Regions from separate parts of the Chryseobacterium sp. PTM-20240506 genome, predicted to be linked through region 2. Evidence: riboswitches for the same ligand, from Rfam matches in the RefSeq annotation. Region 2 holds a riboswitch; each other region holds the start of a gene.
What was found. Region 2 has a riboswitch for S-adenosylmethionine ahead of ACNFU2_RS12735 (TonB-dependent receptor plug domain-containing protein). Riboswitches for the same ligand answer to the same signal wherever they lie in the genome.

Region 1 (6,386 bases), 660 kb from region 2:
TAAAGTCCAAAGCTAATGGAGCTTATGTGAATACTGGTTATCGTGTAATCCGATTAGTTCCTTAGTGAAGTACATTGGATGAAAGAAAATCTTCACATTATGTTTATATTTGCATAATATTTTAAATTATTAGATGAAAGCACTTGTATTTCCTGGGCAGGGTTCTCAGTTTGTTGGGATGGGAAAAGAACTATATGATTCTCGAAAAGACATAAAGGACTTGATGGAATCTGCCAATGAAATTTTAGGTTTCGATATTTTATCCCTTATGTTTAATGGGACAGAAGAAGATCTAAAGAAAACCGAGGTTACTCAGCCTTCTATTTTTATACATTCTGTAGCTGCTTTAAAAGCTGTAAATGGACTTGGTGCTGAAATGGTAGCCGGTCACTCTTTAGGAGAATTTTCAGCATTGGTCGCTAATGGAGTTCTGTCTTTTGATGACGGTCTCAAATTAGTTTCTGAGCGAGCAAAAGCAATGCAGGAAGCTTGTGATATTAATCCAAGCTCAATGGCTGCAATTTTAGGATTGGAAGATGCTAAAGTTGAAGAAATTTGTGCACAGATCAATGGGATTGTTGTTCCTGCAAATTATAATTGTCCTGGGCAACTTGTAATTTCAGGAGAAACTGCTGCCGTAGAAGAAGCTTGTATTAAATTGAAAGAAGCGGGAGCGAAGAGAGCATTATTGCTACCTGTTAATGGGGCTTTTCATTCTCCATTGATGCAACCTGCACAAGAAAGATTGGCCGCTGCTATTGAACAAACTAAGTTCAGAAAAGCAACGATTCCAGTTTATCAGAATATTACCACGACTGCAGTTACAAATCCTGACGAAATTAAGAAAAACCTAATTGCTCAGTTAACAGGTCCTGTAAAATGGACACAATCTGTTCAGAATATGATTAAAGACGGAGCATCTAACTTTGTAGAAGTTGGACCAGGAAAAACTTTACAGGGATTGATCAAGAAAATTGATAGTTCTGTAGACGTTGCTTCGGCAATCTAAAAAATAAACAAATGGGCGAAATATTTTCACCGGGAAAGCTCATGCTTACTTCAGAATATTTTGCTATAGATGGAGCTCTTGTCCTAGCGGTACCAACCAGGCTGGGACAAGAGTTTTTCTTTGAAGAAACGGAAGATGGGAAATCATTGGTTTTTTGGGAAGCTTACCATCAAAATAAACTATGGCTGAAAGTGGTCATTGATTATTCCTCTTGGAAAATCCTTGAGACAAATATAACTCCCAGTGCCCAATTTCTTATAAAAACGTTGAAAAACGTCCAAAAGCTTTCTACTCGTAAATTCCAGAATGCAGATTCATACTTTTTAAAAACAAATCTACAGTTCCCTTCCGATTTTGGATTGGGAAGCAGTTCAACATTAATGAACAACCTTTCTGTGTGGGCTGATACAGATCCTTTCATGCTAAATAGTCTAAGTTTGGGTGGAAGTGGTTATGATATTGCTGTCGCAAAGGAAAAATCAGCAGTTTTGTATCAGAATAAACCGGTAATACAATATAAAAGAGTAACCTTTGATCCTATCTTTAAGGACGACTTGATTTTTATCCATTTAAATCAAAAACAAGACAGCAGGGAAGCAATCGATCTGTATAAGTCTAAAATAAAATCCCGGAAACTGATCGAAGTATTTTCTGCCCTTACCAATGAAATTCTATTATGTAATGAATTAAATGATTTTTGTCATTTAATGACTGTTCATGAAAGAAAAATTTCTGATTTTCTGAATATTCCTACCGTTAAAGACAAATTCTTCTCCGACTGTCCGGTTTTTGTGAAAAGTTTGGGTGCCTGGGGGGGAGATTTTGTAATGAGTGCCAAATTTAGGGGCTTTGAGGACTATTTTCGGGGAAAAGGTTTTGCGACTATTTTTGAATGGACTGATATAATTGCTTGATATTTAATAATTTGCCGTTCTGTTTTTTTCTTTGTCATTCTGACTTATATCATTATATTTAACCACCTGTAACACTAAATTAATATTTAATTTTGTTGGACTAAAAAAAGAAATAGAAAATATAAGTAAAATGAAACACGCTAAAATCATCCAGGATTTGCAAAAATTAGGGATTAAGGGAGACTACGAAATAATATATAATCCCTCATATGAGGAATTATTTCAAGCAGAAGTTTCTCCTGAAAATCAGGGTTTTGAGAGAGCTGAACTTACGGAATCTGGTGCAGTATCAGTAAAAACAGGAATTTTTACTGGCCGTTCTCCAAAAGACAGATACATTGTTCAGGATGATGTTACAAGAGACACAATTTTCTGGGATGGCAAAGTGAACTTGCCTACAACAGCAGAAATCTTCAAGTCTTGTAAAGAATTAGTGCTAGACCAACTTTCTTCTTCTAAGAAAATTTATGTAGTGGATGCATTTTGTGGAACAAATGCTGACACAAGACTTAAAGTGAGATTCATCGTAGAAGTTGCATGGCAGGCGCATTTCGTTACTAATATGTTCATCCGTCCATCTCATTATGAGCTGGAAAACTTTGGAGAACCTGATTTCACTGTTGTGAACGGTTCTAAAACAACGAATCCGAATTGGGAAGCTCAGGGACTAAATTCCGAGAATTTTGTAATGTTCAACCTTACGGAAAAATTACAGATCATTGGAGGAACCTGGTATGGAGGAGAAATGAAAAAAGGAATGTTCGCAATGATGAACTACTACCTTCCGCTAAAAGGAATGGCATCTATGCACTGTTCTGCAAACGTAGGAGAAGAAGGAGATGTTGCTTTGTTCTTCGGCCTTTCCGGAACAGGTAAAACAACTTTATCCGCTGATCCTAAAAGATATCTTATTGGTGACGATGAACACGGTTGGGATAACAATGGAGTTTTCAACTATGAGGGAGGTTGCTATGCAAAAGTAATTGACTTATCGGAAGAAAAAGAACCGGACATTTTCAGAGCAATTAAAAGAGATGCTCTTCTTGAAAATGTTGTTGTAAATAATGGTGTTTCTGATTATACTGATAATTCAATCACTGAAAACACGAGAGTTTCTTATCCGATTTACCATATTAACAAAATTGTACTGCCTTCTAAAGCTGGGCATGCTAAGAAGATTGTTTATCTTTCAGCTGATGCATTCGGAGTATTACCTCCGGTTTCAATTTTAGATGAAAATCAGGCTCAATACCACTTTTTATGTGGATATACTTCTAAATTAGCAGGAACTGAAAGAGGAATTACTTCTCCAGAACCTTCATTCTCTCCGGCTTTTGGTGAGGCATTTCTTACGTTACATCCTACCATGTACTCTAAAACCTTGATTGGTAAAATGAAAGAACATGGAGCAAAAGCTTATTTGGTAAATACAGGATGGAACGGTACAGGAAAAAGAATCTCATTAAAAGATACAAGAGCCATTATTGATGCAATAATTGATGGATCTATTGAGAACGCTCCTAAGGCACAAGTACCTATTATGAACTTGGAAATTCCTACTTCTTTACCCAATGTTTCAGAAGGCATTCTGGATCCAAGACATACATACAGTGATGCTTCAGAGTGGGAAGAGAAGGCTAAAGACTTAGCATCAAGATATATTAAGAATTTTGAACAGTATTGTAACACTGAAGAGGGGAAAAAGCTGGTTGCTTCCGGACCTCAATTACAAGAACAAACAATATAAAAAAAGAAAAGCCTCATCATTGATGAGGCTTTTTTATGTATTAAAACATCCTAAAAGCTTAATAAAGCCAGTCTGTATCCTTTCATTCCAAAGCCGGATAATACAGCATCTGTGTGAGCCGCTGTTACTGACTTTTGCCGGAATTCTTCTCTTTTATAAATATTGCTGATATGTACTTCAATCTTAGGTTTCTGTATATTCTTTAAACAGTCGGCTATCGCATAAGAGTAATGAGTAAAAGCCCCCGGATTGATAATAACAGCATCAAAATCATCTTCCTGAAGTCTGTTAATTAATTCTCCTTCAATATTCGATTGATAATAGTTCAGTTCGTAAGAAAGGAATTCATCTTTTAGTTTTTCCAAATATTCATCCATTGAAATTATTCCATAAATTTCAGGTTCTCTTGTACCCAACAGATTTAGATTCGGTCCGTTTATGATTAAAATTTTCATAACATAAAATTAAAAAGTTTTTTTCGATTAGTGCGGATATTTTACGGGTTTTATTTGAAGAAGATGTTTTACATTATTTTTAATGATATTTCTCATGTTTAAAAATTTAACATTTTCTCTAATGGTTTATTAACAGGTGTTTTAAGTGAAAATTAAGTTAATTTTTGAGAATTTAAAATAAAAAATAAATTAGTCTACTTGTTTTATAGACTAATTGTTTTTAGATTTGCATCCATATTTCGATCGGCTTATAAAGAAAGATGGAGGGAACTGACCCTACGAAGTCTTAACAACCTGCATGATGCAAGGTGTTACATTCAGCCTTTTAAGGAAAAATAAGCATTTGGTTAAATCAATTTCTTGACGCCCTTTGCTGTGTTTTCCGCAAAGGGTATTTTTTTAATATTTAACAAATAAAATTGATTATGGTTAGTAAAAATTTATTCAAAGCTGGTGTTTGGATTTCACCCGGTGCTTTGTTTTTCTTAGGCATTATTAGTGTTAATGGGCAGGAGATAAAGCAGAAGAAAGATACGCTTAGGGAAAAAGATATTGATGAAGTCGTTGTAGTAGCTTACGGTAAAGCGAAAAAGACGAGTTACACAGGTTCTGTAGCGACGATCTCCAGCGAAAAGATTAATAATCGGCCGGTAACCAATATTACAAAAGCTTTGGAAGGGCAGGTAGCGGGATTGCAGGCAGTAAGTGCTTCAGGCCAACCGGGTGCTACGGCAACAATCCGTATCAGGGGGATCGGATCTATTAGTGCCTCAAGTAATCCTTTATTCGTGGTGGATGGAATTCCTTTTGATGGAAATATCAATTCTATCAGCCCAAATGATATAGAATCAATTAGTGTTTTGAAAGATGCTACGGCAAGCTCTCTGTATGGATCAAGAGGTGCTAACGGAGTGATTATTGTGACTACAAAGTCAGGGAAAAAAGGAGAATCACGAATCAATTTTAATATCAGTCAGGGATTTTCCAGCAGGGCTGTAAAGGACTATGAACAGGTTACCACGGATCAGTATTTTCAATTATATTGGGAAGCAATGAGAAATGGTTATAAATCAGCACAGGTTTCAGCACAACAGGCAGCACAAATGGCCACAGATAATCTTGTGAATAACCTGGGCATCAATCCATATGGTTCTAACTATGCAAAACCGGTAGGGACAGATGGAAAACTGCTGCCTGGAGCAAGGCCTTTATGGAATGATGACTGGAGGGATATACTACAAAGAGTGGCCTCAAGAAACCAGGTTGATCTTGATTTTAGTGGCGGAAATGAAAAAGGAAACTACTTTTTCTCATTGGGATATCTTGATGATAAGGGTATTGCCATAGGATCCGGATTTACAAAATACAGTACGAGATTGAAGATTAATAATGAAGTGAAAAAATGGTTAACAGTTGGAGCAAACCTTAGCTATACCAATAGTCTTCAGGAGGCACCACCATCTTCCGATTCAAGAACTGATAATATTATTAATGCATCCAGAGTAATTCCTTCTTTTTATCCATACTATGAAAGAAATCCTGACGGAAGCTATAAGCTTGATGCTAACGGAAATACAATTTACGACTTCGGAAAGTACAGGCCGACAAGTGCTTTGCAAAATCAAAATGCAGCAGCAACTTTGCCATTAGACAAAAATGAAAACAGGGAAGATAACTTTTCAGGAAAAGGGTATTTGGATTTTACCTTCTTACCGGAATTAAAATTTAAATCCAGTTTTTCAATTGACTTGGTAAATTATAATGGCCATTATTATTCAAATCCGTTACTTGGGGAAGGTAGTGAAATCGGAGGTTCAGTGACCAAGACAAATTCACGGACATTATCTTATACAACCAGTAATATCTTGACCTATGACAAAAAATTCAATCAGCATCATTTCAATATTCTAGCCGGACAGGAGTTTTATCATTATGAGTATCAGACGATATCCGGAAGCCGAAGTCAGTTTTCTTTACCTTATTATTATGAACCGGATGCAGCGGCATTATTAGGAGGTTTTAGTGGTAATAGTGATAAATTAGGTTTACTGAGTTTTTTAGGTAAAGCAGAGTATGATTTCAATAACACTTATTTTATTTCCGGATCTGTAAGATCAGACGGATCTTCCCGTTTTTCACCTCAAAATAGATGGGGAACTTTCTGGTCAGTAGGAGGTTCATGGAAGGCGTCTAATGAGCAATTCATTAAAAATCTAAATTTCTTTAACCAGCTAACCCTTCGTGCGAGTTACGGAGGACAG
Region 2 (6,386 bases):
AGGAGTTGGCATTTTAGGGATCGCAGACTTTGATAAAGTAGAGCTTCATAATCTGAACAGGCAGATTATTCATAATGAAAAAAGTGTAGGGATATCCAAAGTGTCCAGCGCAGTACAATTTGTTGAAGCACTTAACAGGCATATTACTATTATTCCCATTGATGAAAAGATAGATCTTTCAAATGTTGAAAGGATAATTTCCAGATATGACCTGATTGTAGACGGATCAGATAACTTTTCTACACGGTATTTAATTAATGATGCTTGTGTGAGACTAAAAAAGCCGGTGGTTTATGGAAGTATTCTGGGCTTTTCCGGTCAGGTGGCAGTATTTAATTACAGAGAGAGTAAAAACCTGAGGGATCTTTTTCCTGAACCACCGGTGGATGAAGATACCCCGGATTGTGATAGTTTAGGTGTTCTGGGATCATTACCCGGAATAATAGGAAGTATGATGGCACATCTGAGCCTGAAAATAATTACAGATCTTCCTGTGAATACCAATCAGCTGACTTTGGTCGATACTCTGGACTGGAGATTTCGCACCATCGATTTTTAATTATATTGTTTTTAAATAAATCGGGCAATAAGAATATTCTTACTGCCCGATTTTATGATAATTGATATGTTGATGTAGTATTAAAAGACTATAACCTGATTATTTACTATCCTGCTGCATTACCCCTCCGTTATCCTCTTTCTTGCTGCTGTTTAAGATATTCGGATCCTCTTTAGCCAGTTTGTTTTTGGTTGGGATCTTGTAATTAATGGAAAGTCCGAAATTTCTTGTGTCATATTTTGTTCTCAAAGTAACCGCTTCTCCGGATGGCGGATTAGAACGGACCTGCATTACCTGTCCGTTAAAAATATCATTAGCAAAAACAGAAACAGTAAGACGGTTATCCAAAAACTTTTTAGTCAGTGTAATATCCAGTGAATTGCTGAATGGTTTTTCTGCTGTGAAGTAGAAATAACCTGCTTTTGGCGTCAGGTAGCTGTAGTTTGCTGTTAGCTTAATCTGTTTAGGCAGAATAAGTTGGGTCATCACATTGAAAATCCAGAATCCTTTGTTGTTTAAATTATCAATATCATGTTTCTGATATCCGGCATACAGATACATAAAATTGATTTTGTCTGGATTAAAATCAAACTTCATGATTTCGCTCATGGGCTTACTAAAAATCATGAAAGGGACAGGAAGCCCTACATTGAAATTGTGGATCCTCATGCTGGAAATGTTTATCTGCTCATTAAACAGGTTTTTTCCATTTTTTCTGATGATCTGTGCAACCTGATTTTTAGCTGAGCTTACACTATATCCGATGAATGCATAATCAAAGGCAGAAAGTTTTACTTCATAATTGTCAAAGATCGTAGGCTGCAGATTCGGATTTCCGGTAACCTGGGTATTCGGTCCCTGAAATGTAGTGTTATTGGGATTAAGTGCAGAAATACTTGGCAGACTGATCTTCTTGTTATAGTTTGCTGAAACAGAAACCTGATTCATAAAGCTGTACTGAACGCTTGCATTTGGAAATAATTTAAACTTATTAAAAGGGATCAGATTTTTCTGAACTATTGCACCGGTACTGTCAATCACCCTTGTAATTCCAGAGATGTCATAATTTTCAGCCCTTGATCCTAATGTGAAATCGAATTTTTTCAATTTAGCCTGGAACTCAAGATAGGTGGAAGCGGTCTGTCGTTGATAGTCCAGATTGGTCAAACCTCTGCTTTGGGTATCGAAGTTTTGTTTTTCATATAATCCACCGAAACTTACCTTTCCTCCATCAAGGATCTTGATTGGTTGCGAATAATCCACTTTAAAATTAGCAATTCTCATGTCAGATTCATTGTTCAGTAAAAGGCCATCCGAAAACCTTGGAAAGTTTTCGTTAGGATTGATGTAACTGATATCTCTGAAAATATTATTCTGATCAAATTTACTCGTTGATTTGGTATATCCGAACTGGAAATCCAGTTTTTGAGATTTATCACTAAAGCGTTTCTGATAGGTTATTACCGCTTCCTGTCTCAAATTATTCGTGTAAGCGGCATCAAATGCATGAAAATATCCTTCCCTGATACTGTCTTTAACAGGAATGTACGGTAGGTCAGCAAAACCGTTACTATCTGTGTAATTGCTGTTTTTATTATGATAGATATCGTAATTTAATAATAATCTGTCCTGTCCCAGATCAAATGTTAAGCCCGATTTCGCGAAATAACCACGGCCGATTCTATCCGTATTGCTTAATAATAAATCATTTTGATTCGAATTCAGCATACTTTCCCGATAGTTCTGTCCGATGTTCAGCTGCCATCCGAAATATTTATTACGGGCGTTTAAATTTAAAGAGTTGCTGGTTCTGCTTCTCAACTTACCGTAGTTGGTAAATGAATAATTTCCTGAATAAGTTGCCGTAAGATATTTATTGGCATTTTTGTTCGTAATGATATTCATAATTGCACCCCCGGAAGTTGCCGGGAATTCAGCGCCAGGTTGAGTGATCACTTCAATTCGGTCTACAGAATTGGCAGGCATCCCTTCCAAAAATGAATTGAGCTCATTGGAAGTAATGTTTAAAGGGCGTCCGTTAAGATAAACATCAAGGATCTTTCCCTGATACATCATACCGGCAATATCAGTAGACACCAGACCCGGAAGTTTTTTGATACCCTCTAAAACATTTCCGTTGTTCAGCTGGGGTTGTTCTGAAAAATCAAAAATAGTCCGGTCTGCTTTTTGTTCAACGGCTTTTTTAGTTTTGGTAATTACAACCCCTTCGATCTGCTTTTCCTTGACCTGGTTGTTGGTTTTTTCCTGAGCCTTTGTGACAATAATGCTTAAGGAAAATAAAACGAGTACAATTTTTTTCATAATGGTTTTTACTACTACTCAGTTAGACGTTTAAAATAAAAAAATGTTACAAGGAAAGTTTTTAGAGGGTTGTTTTATTCCATGAAATACCTCACAATAGAATATAATCATATTGCATCATCATACGGCTTGGTTTTGCGATTAATTTAAAAATTTTACAAATTATTTTTTTATTTGTAAAATAGTTATATCTTTGCCTCACAATTATCAAGAATCTCATAGATGGGATAGCAACCTGCAAAACAAGCAAGGTGCTGAAATAGATAAGCCGGCAAGCTCCGGAAAAAATGTTTTTCTATTCATTCCCATCTTACAATTTTTGTTTAAAATTTAAAATCAATGTTTAAGAACAGGGAAAATTACAGCACAATGAATTTGACTTTTTGCCCGGCAGATATCGAAGCAAAGCTTCTGTATGCTGGTGATCACTCATGGCATTTCGTGATGTGTATGTGTTGTTGTTCTTAGCCTCTGGTTTCTATTAACTAATAAAACCGTTTATCATTTTTCTTTTAGCCTTGTGTTTTCAAGGTTACAGGATACTTTTTGCTTAAAATTTTAAGCAAACAAAAAAATTATAACAAAAATTTAAAAATAAAACACATGCGCCATTTTAAAAATAGAAGTATCATTGCTTCGGCCACTTTAATTTCGACGTTTTACTTCGCCCAGTCTGATACTCTAAAATCAAAAAAAATCGATGAGGTTGTTCTTCTCGGTTCAAGAGGATCAGGTAGATCATTAACAGATACTCCGGTTCCAGTAGACGTTATTAACATTTCAAAAATATTGAAACAAAGCCCGGTTAATAATATAAGCCAGGCTCTAAACTATATTGTCCCTTCTTTTTCCTCCACATCGCATACTGTAAATGACGGGACGGATTTTGTGGATCCTGCACAATTGAGGGGTTTAGGTCCCGATCAGGTTTTAGTTTTACTTAATGGGAAAAGAAGGCATCAGTCTTCACTCATCAATGTAACCCTTACACCAGGTAGGGGTTCGGTGGGAACAGATCTTAATGCGATTCCTGCTTTTGCTTTGGATAAAATTGAAGTGCTTCGGGATGGTGCTTCTGCACAATACGGATCTGATGCTATTGCAGGAGTTGTCAATTTAGGTCTTAAAAAAAGATTGGGGTTATCCGGTCAGTTATTTTTGGGAGGATATGCTTCACCGGTTACCAACAATTTTTCCGGTGGACTGGATGGAGAAACCATCTCTTTAGACCTGAATTATGGATTCAAACTTGGAAAACAGGGTTTCTTCAATATTACCACATCAACACAATACCGGGATCCTTATTCCCGAGCTGGTGTGAGGAATGGCGATATATACAATGCCTATAATGCTATTAACTACAGGGCTGCTCAAGATGGGATAGATATAGACGGGCTTTATAAGAATATAAATAATACTTCCAATAGCCAGCAAATTATCAATACGATTAAACAATATGCAACAAAAGTAAATTATTTTTCATCTGATTTACAGAATAAAATTGCAAACGCCAATAACATTTCAACTTTACAGGGTTTATTAGGAGGGGATGTTACCAATGATGAACTTGCATATAGAGGACTTCAACGGAAAGACTTCAGTATCAGGGCAGGACAGTCGAAACTACAATCAGCCCAGGTATATTATAATTCGGAAATTCCGATTAATGATGACTGGAAGGTGTATTCTTTTGGAGGATATAGCTACAGGCTGGGGAATGCCGGAGGTTTTTTCCGTTTGCCTAATACCGAGAGAAATATCAATTTTATAACACCCAACGGATATCTGCCACAGATTGAGTCTACCATTAATGATTATTCATATGCAGCTGGGATCAAAGGAAAATGGAATGACTGGAATATAGATCTCAGTAACACTTTTGGAAAGAATACTTTCAAGTTTGGAGTTGTTAATACTTTTAATTCTTCATTGGTCAACAACTCTCCAAGAAGATTTGATGCAGGTGGACTTGAGTTTTTGCAAAACACCCTAAACCTTGACTTTTCCAAAAAGTATGATGTATTGCATGGGCTGAACATTGCATTTGGAGGGGAATACCGTTATGAAAATTATAAGGTGAATGCCGGTAACGAGAATTCTTATGCCTCTTATGATATTTATGGAAATGTAGTGACCGTAAATACTCCAAAAAATGAGCTTGTGACTGATTTTTTTGGCGTAACAAGACCTGCCGGTTCCCAGGTATTTCCGGGATTTAGTCCGGATAATGCTGTTTCCGGAAATAGAAATAGTGTGGCCGGATATGTAGATGTGGAGCTGGAACCAACGGATTGGTGGCTGGTAGAAGGTGCTTTGCGCTATGAAAACTATTCAGACTTTGGATCTACCTTTAATTATAAACTAGCGACTAATGTGAAGTTGGCTGATAATTTTAATTGGAGAGGTGCTGTTTCTACAGGTTTTAGAGCCCCTTCATTAGCCCAGATCTATTATAGCTCAACATCAACCTTAATTCAACAGGGCAATACTACCCAGGTAGGAACTTTTAGGAATAATTCCGAGGCTGCACAGGCGCTTGGGATTCCAAAACTGAAACAGGAAACCTCCCAGTCGTACAGTACAGGACTTACTTGGAAAGCTCCAAATTTGAATCTTGTGGTTACAGCAGATGTTTATTATATTAAAATTAAAGATAGAGTAGTGCTCACTGATTTGTTTTTCAGGCCTAAAGGTACTAGAGGTGTAGATTTTCCTGAAGGATCGGATCAGGCGATTCTGCAGAATGCTTTTGACCTTGCAAGAGCTAGTGCCGCCAACTTTTTTGCGAATGCTGTGGATTCCCAAACCAAAGGGCTTGATCTTACCATTTCCCAGACATCCAATTTAGGTTCAGGAATTAACCTGGAAAATAACTTTGGGCTCAATCTGAATCAGACCAGAAGAATAGGAAATATTCATGCCTCCCCAAAATTAGTTAGCCAGATAGACAGTTACTTTTCTGAGCCTAACAGGATTTACTTTGAAGAAGCTGTACCCCGTGTAAAAGCAACTCTATCCAATAATCTTAGAGTTTCCGGATTTAATATTTTATTGAGGAATTCTTTCTTTGGAAAAGTAACCGACGCTGATGTATTGGATGCTAATTTTGATGGTGTAGTAGGAAAACAGGAACACTTTGTATTGAATAATCGTTTTGTAACAGATCTTTCAGTAGGCTATGACTTCAGTAAAAATATATCTGCAACCATTGGAAGTAACAATATATTCAATGTGATGCCTTCTAAAAATCCACTAATCAATTCCCTGACAGCAGATAATCAGTTTGTATACTCCAGACAGGTTTCCCAATACGGTATTGGAGGGCGATTTCTGTTTGCAAGGGTAGAATTTAAGTTTTAAATGCTCTGGAAGCTTTGAAGCATAAAGCCATATAAATAAAGGCAGAGATTTCAACTTAAATCTCTGCCTTTATATTTATAAAGAAGAAAATTCTGTGAATTCATATTCTGCAGAGCAGGTTAAAAGTTGTCTGAGGACTGCTGCA
Region 3 (6,386 bases), 810 kb from region 2:
TCGGGCCTCTCCAGTTACTATTTCCTCCAAACATTCTGCTGTCACTTTCCGCAGGGGTATAATAAACCACATTTTCTGTCCCATGAACAGAGAAAATAAAAGGATTTTCTTCATATACTTTAGACATGGCCCTGATACCATAAGAACTTAAAAATTCTTTTTCATCCAGCATTCTTGTCAAGACTTTTGTTAGTCTGTTTTTACGAAGGATACTCATTAAATGTTTTCTGCCGTGACCTTCTTCATCCCAATGGGAAACCAGTTTCGTAAGTTCCGGCTTATTTTTCAGCACCCATTCCATTCTTATTTTAAAGTTGGGCATTTTTTCCAATAATCCGTGATCAATAATCTCCACAGCAAATAAAGGAATAAGCCCGACAATACTTCTTAAACGAAGCGTAACACTTTCGCCGTTCCCAAGTTGTAGTACATCATAGAAAAAACCATCTTCTTCATTCCAAAGGCCTTCTTTTCCATCACCCATGTTTTCCATCGCTTCCGCGATGTAAAGATAATGCTCAAAAAACTTAATGGCCATGTCTTCATATACCTGATAGTATTGGGCAAGTTCCATTGCAATTCTCATCATATTCAATGCATACATTGCCATCCAGCTTGTACCGTCTGCCTGTTCAAGATGCTCACCGTCTTTAAGTTCCATATTACGATCGAAAGCTCCGATATTATCAAGACCTAGAAAACCGCCGCCGAAAATATTTTTACCGTTTTTATCCTTACGGTTTACCCACCAGGTAAAGTTCAAAAGTAATTTTTGAAAAACCTTTTCCAGAAACAGGAGATCCGGTTTTCCATTGGTCTTTTCATCAATCTTAAATACCCTGAAACAAGACCAAGCATGGACAGGTGGATTTACATCACTTAAGTTCCATTCATACGCCGGAAGTTGTCCATTAGGATGCATATACCACTCTTTGGTTAACAAGAGAAGTTGGTTTTTTGCAAACTGGGCATCAATTAATGCATAGGGAACGCAGTGAAAAGCGAGATCCCAAGTAGCATACCATGGGTATTCCCATTTGTCCGGCATTGAAATAATGTCCTTATTGTGCATGTGGTTCCACTCTGTATTTCTTACATAATGATTGAAATCCCTCGGTGCATCAAAATTAGGATCTCCCTTAAGCCATTTCCCAACATTATAATGATAAAATTGTTTGTTCCATAATAGCCCTGCGAACGCCTGACGTTGAACATTTCTTTCATCATCATTCGTTACATCGTGCTGAACTTCTTCATAGAATTCGTTGGCCTCAGCAATCCGGGTGTTGAAAATCTCATCAAAATGATGAAATGGTTCATCGGTGTCGTTTGGCGCCAACCTGAAATCAAAGGTTTTTGATTGTCCCCCACCAATAATTTCTTCAATCACAAAAGCGGCTTTTGAACCTCTTTTTTCCGGATTAACGGTATTGGAGTTATGAATAATGTGATCGTTTATACCATCCTTGAAATAGGTGTTATCTGTTAAAGGAGCTCCGTATAATTTAGGTGTATTGGTTTCATTATCACAAAAGAGACTTTTGGCACCGGTATTTCTTGAATAGAATTTTTTGATGGAAATACTATCATGGTTAATATCAATACAACCGTTGTATGAGGCGTTTAGCTGACCTTTATAAGTATTATATCCCCATTTCCAGTTGTTACGGAACCAGGCTGTTGGAGCAACAACAATAGGTGCGTCGTTTTGGCTCCTGTTACAAACTGTGATACGGACTAAAAAATCTTCAGCATCTGCTTTACAGTATTCGATGAAAATATCAAAATATTCATCATTATCAAAGATTCCGGTATCAAAGATTTCAAATTCAGCTTCCTTTTTGCTTCGTCTGCCGTTTTCAGATAGCAGGTGATCATAAGGAAATTCATGGATCGGATATTTATACACCATCTTCATATAACTATGGGTAGGCGTGTTGTCCAGATAGTAAAAGATCTCTTTGATATCTTCACCATGATTGCCCTGGGGATTACTCAATCCGAAAAAACGTTCTTTGATCATTTTGTCCTTTTTGTTCCAAAATGAAAGAGCGAAACAAAAAAGCTGTTTGGTGTCCGATATTCCGGCAATCCCTTCTTCACCCCAACGGTAGGCATAACTTTCAGCTTTATCATGATTGGTGAAATTCCACGCATTGCCATTGGGACTATAATCCTCACGAACATTACCCCATTGTCTGTTGCTTACATAAGGCCCCCAGTTTTTCCATTTTATATCCTGTAATCTTTGTTTTTCTGCAGTCATAGTTCATCATTTTTCACTACGAAGGTAATTTTTTTGAAAAATAATTCCAATTTTTTCTATCTGAATAATTCTTAATACATCCTTGTAACTATAATGATTACAGGGATTTTCAGAATAAATTATTTTTTTCATGAAAAAATTAAATAAAATGTTATATCTTTGCACCATTCGATCATTCAAATATTGAAAATGTTATCAAGAAAGGTTGAGGGATTAGACCCGATGAAACCTTAGCAACCCTTTGCGCAAGCGAAGAAGGTGCTACGTTCTACCAAATTATTTTTTGGACAGATAACTTACTGAGTTTTTCAGCCATTTCCTGTGGCATTTTCAATTGTATTATAAATAATGTATAATAGAATTGAAAACAGAACTAAAACATATTAATCTTTCGTATCAAACTAATTCCGGAAAGGAATGCAATATCCCGTTGAGCTATCAGACCTTCGGGAAAGAGCTGTTTTCAGCACCTGTTATTTTAATCAACCATGCTTTAACGGGAAATTCCAATGTATCGGGAACAAATGGCTGGTGGAAGCAATTAGTAGGAGATGGCCAGGTGGTTGATACCAATGTCTATACGGTTTTGTGTTTCAATATTCCCGGAAATGGTTACGATGATTTTTTAATTGAAGAATATGAAGAGTTTACTCCTTCGGATATTGCAGGCATATTTTTAAAAGGGCTAGAATTACTTAACATTAAAAGTCTATATGCGATTATCGGAGGTTCTCTTGGTGGAGGAATAGGATGGGAAATGCTGGTTAAACGCCCGGAACTTGCAGAAGTATTTATTCCCATTGCCTGTGATTTCAGAACTCATGATTGGCTGCATGCGCAATGTATGGTTCAGAAATTTTTATTAAATGGAAATGACGCTCCGTTACAAAAGGCAAGAATCCATGCAATGCTATGTTATAGAACCCCACAATCTTTAAACGACAGATTTCAAAATAAATACAATACCGCAAAAAATAAGCTTGAATCGGAAGATTGGCTTGAATATCACGGAAAAGCTCTTAATGAAAGATTTAGTTTAAAATCTTATCAACTGATGAATCATTTGCTGATGAACATTAATGCCGAGGAAGAAAGGCTGGAGAATGTACAGGCACGAATGCACTTGATCTCCGTTGATACAGATTTGTTCTTTCCTGCTTCCGAAATCCGGATGTGTTTTGAAAAACTGAAAGGTAAAAAAAAGGATGTTTCTTATCACGAGATCACCTCAGTTCACGGGCATGATGCCTTCCTAATGGAATACAAACAATTAAATAATATCATTAAAACCATTTTATTACAGAAAGAAACTGAACAATTACAAGAAACCTGTAATAAAGCTAAACAATAAAGAATGAACAGATGAAAAATGTTAACGAAATAAAATTTTTAAAGAACAGATCAATCATCAAATTTGAAGGAGAAGATTTCTTAGGGGAAATCGGTATTGACGGTAGAATTTTTAAAGCACTTACTTTAGCCAGGATTAGTGTAGGAGTGATCTCACAACAGGCTATAGAAAACGGAATATCAATTTTGGTTCACGAAAACGATTCTGAAAATGCGGTTAATTGTCTGATTGAGGAATTTGAAGCGGAAAGGAAATCAGGAGCAGTATCTCAGATTTATAGTATTAATAACGTTTCAGTTCTGGGGTTTGTAGCTGAAGATTTTAATAAAATACTGGCGGAACTGGCAAGAAATAATGTTTTTCCTTTGCTTCTGAATCAGATAGCAAGTGAAAAAAGAGTAAATATTGTAGTTACCTCTTCTCAGGATGAGAAAACTAAGAATATCATTGAATCTGAAATATCCAAAAAACCTAAAACCGTTCATCTTGCAATCATTGGACATGGGAATGTGGGTAAAACTCTGATTGACCAGGTATTGGAATCTTCCGAAGAAATTAAGAGACGGAAAAAAATAGATCTTAAAGTAGTGGCTGTTGCTAATTCAAGAAAAATAGCATTCAATAAAAAAGGTTTTGGTCATAATTGGAATGATGAGGTTTTAGTTGCTGAAAACCCTTCCAATGTTGATGAACTGATCAGTTTCTCCAGAGAGAATCAGCTGGAGAATCTTATTGTGGTTGATAATACGGCGAGTAAGGATTTTGTTAAGAATTATCATGCTTTAGCTGAGAACGGATTTGATCTTGTATCTTCCAACAAGATTTTCAATACCCTTCCAATAGAAGAATATCGTAAACTAAGATATACGTTGAATAAAAATAACAGGCGATACCTTTACGAAACCAATGTGGGAGCAGGTTTGCCTTTGATCGATACCATTAAACTATTGCACCTGTCGGGGGAAAATATTACAAGAATTAAAGGCGTGTTTTCAGGTTCTTTAAGTTATATCTTCAATAATTTTTCAGTTAGAGATGAGAAATTTTCAACCATTATAGGAGAAGCAATGGAGAAAGGATTTACTGAACCGGATCCTCGTGAGGACCTTTCAGGAAATGATGTTGCAAGAAAGCTTTTGATTCTGGCGAGAGAGTTGGATCTGATTAATGAATTCAATGATATTAATATTCAGAATCTAATTCCTGAAAACCTTCTTTCTATTGACAAAAATGAATTCATTTCCAGATTGGGAGAATTGGACGAGGAATACCAGAAAATTAAACAAAATCAGGAGGCAGATCATGTTCTACGATATGTAGGCGATCTACATGGCGATCTTCAAAAAGAAAAAGGAGAACTTGATGTAAAATTAATTTCTGTGCCGGCTACTTCCGCATTAGGGCAATTAAAAGGATCAGATTCCATTTTTGAAATCTATACGGAGAGCTATGGTGAAAACCCTATTGTAATTATGGGAGCCGGTGCGGGAGCACAGGTAACCGCGAGAGGTGTTTTTGGTGATATTTTAAGAGTAAGTGAAACAAAATAAATCAATGTACGAATGTAACGATATAACAGTGTGCCGATAAAAATGGCTCAGATCAGATTCGATCGATTCATTGGTAAACTGTTGCATTGATACATGATATTAAAATTAAAACTATATGGAAAATTTTGAAACGTTTGCAATAAGGACGCAGACTGAACGAACTCAGTTTGATGAACATTCTACTCCGCTCTATCTTACATCCAGCTTTATTTTTCAGGATGCAGAGGATATGAGGGCGAGCTTTGCAGAAGAAAAATCAAAAAATTTATACAGCAGATTCTCCAATCCAAACGTTACTGAATTCACCGATAAAATTGTGAAAATGGAGGGTGCGGAAGCGGGATATGCTTTTGCTACCGGAATGGCAGCAATTTATTCAACATTTGCAACTTTGCTTGATGCCGGAGATCATATTGTAAGCTGCCAGTCTGTTTTTGGATCTACACACACACTTTTTACAAAGTATTTCCCAAAATGGAATATTGAGACTACCTATTTTAAGGCAGAAGATGCAGAAAATGTTGAAAAGCTTATCAAACCTAATACAAAAATTTTATATCTGGAAACCCCGACTAATCCGGCAATTGAGATTCTGGATCTTGAGTTTTTCGGGAAAATTGCAAAAAAACATAATCTTATCTTCATTGTAGATAATTGTTTTGCCACCCCTTATCTTCAACAACCTATCAGGTACGGAGCTGATATTGTGGTTCATTCGGCAACAAAATTAATTGACGGACAAGGAAGGGTTCTTGGTGGAGTTGCGGTAGGAAAAGAAGACCTTATCCGGGAAATCTATCTTTTTGCAAGAAATACAGGTCCGGCCATGTCTCCTTTTAATGCATGGGTTTTGTCTAAAAGTCTTGAAACTTTAGCCATCAGAGTTGAAAAGCATTGTGAAAATGCATTGAAAGTCGCTGAATTTTTAGAAAGCCACCCTAATGTTGAATTAGTAAAATATCCTTTTTTACCTTCACATCCAAGCTATGAAGTAGCAAAAAAACAGATGAAATTAGGAGGGAATATTGTCGCTTTTGAAATCAAAGGAGGAATTGAAGGAGGTCGAAAGTTTTTAGATAAAATAAAGATGTGTTCACTTTCAGCAAATCTTGGTGATACCAGAACAATTGTTACACATCCTGCTTCTACTACACATTCCAAATTAACTGATGAGGAAAGGAACGAAGTGGGAATCACTGCCGGCCTTGTACGTTGTTCT

Region 1: it holds a riboswitch for S-adenosylmethionine, as region 2 does, so the genes downstream of both, ACNFU2_RS15790 (SusC/RagA family TonB-linked outer membrane protein) here and ACNFU2_RS12735 (TonB-dependent receptor plug domain-containing protein) in region 2, are expected to answer to the same signal.
Region 3: it holds a riboswitch for S-adenosylmethionine, as region 2 does, so the genes downstream of both, ACNFU2_RS16505 (alpha/beta fold hydrolase) here and ACNFU2_RS12735 (TonB-dependent receptor plug domain-containing protein) in region 2, are expected to answer to the same signal.

What each region holds. Positions count from the first base shown of each region.
Region 1 is NZ_CP182581.1:3,542,664-3,549,049, forward strand. Features, by position in the region: gene ACNFU2_RS15765 (LysM peptidoglycan-binding domain-containing protein) at 1-65, shown strand, start outside; gene fabD (ACP S-malonyltransferase) at 134-1,009, shown strand; gene ACNFU2_RS15775 (GYDIA family GHMP kinase) at 1,021-1,923, shown strand; gene pckA (phosphoenolpyruvate carboxykinase (ATP)) at 2,054-3,670, shown strand; gene ACNFU2_RS15785 (type II 3-dehydroquinate dehydratase) at 3,721-4,125, opposite strand; SAM riboswitch class I at 4,371-4,467, shown strand; gene ACNFU2_RS15790 (SusC/RagA family TonB-linked outer membrane protein) at 4,551-6,386, shown strand, end outside.
Region 2 is NZ_CP182581.1:2,884,207-2,890,592, reverse strand. Features, by position in the region: gene ACNFU2_RS12745 (HesA/MoeB/ThiF family protein) at 1-559, shown strand, start outside; gene ACNFU2_RS12740 (outer membrane beta-barrel family protein) at 659-2,881, opposite strand; SAM-I-IV-variant riboswitch at 3,081-3,179, shown strand; gene ACNFU2_RS12735 (TonB-dependent receptor plug domain-containing protein) at 3,485-6,241, shown strand; gene ACNFU2_RS12730 (DUF5694 domain-containing protein) at 6,317-6,386, opposite strand, start outside.
Region 3 is NZ_CP182581.1:3,693,502-3,699,887, forward strand. Features, by position in the region: gene ACNFU2_RS16500 (MGH1-like glycoside hydrolase domain-containing protein) at 1-2,266, opposite strand, end outside; SAM riboswitch class I at 2,456-2,564, shown strand; gene ACNFU2_RS16505 (alpha/beta fold hydrolase) at 2,628-3,617, shown strand; gene ACNFU2_RS16510 (ACT domain-containing protein) at 3,629-5,167, shown strand; gene ACNFU2_RS16515 (O-succinylhomoserine sulfhydrylase) at 5,283-6,386, shown strand, end outside.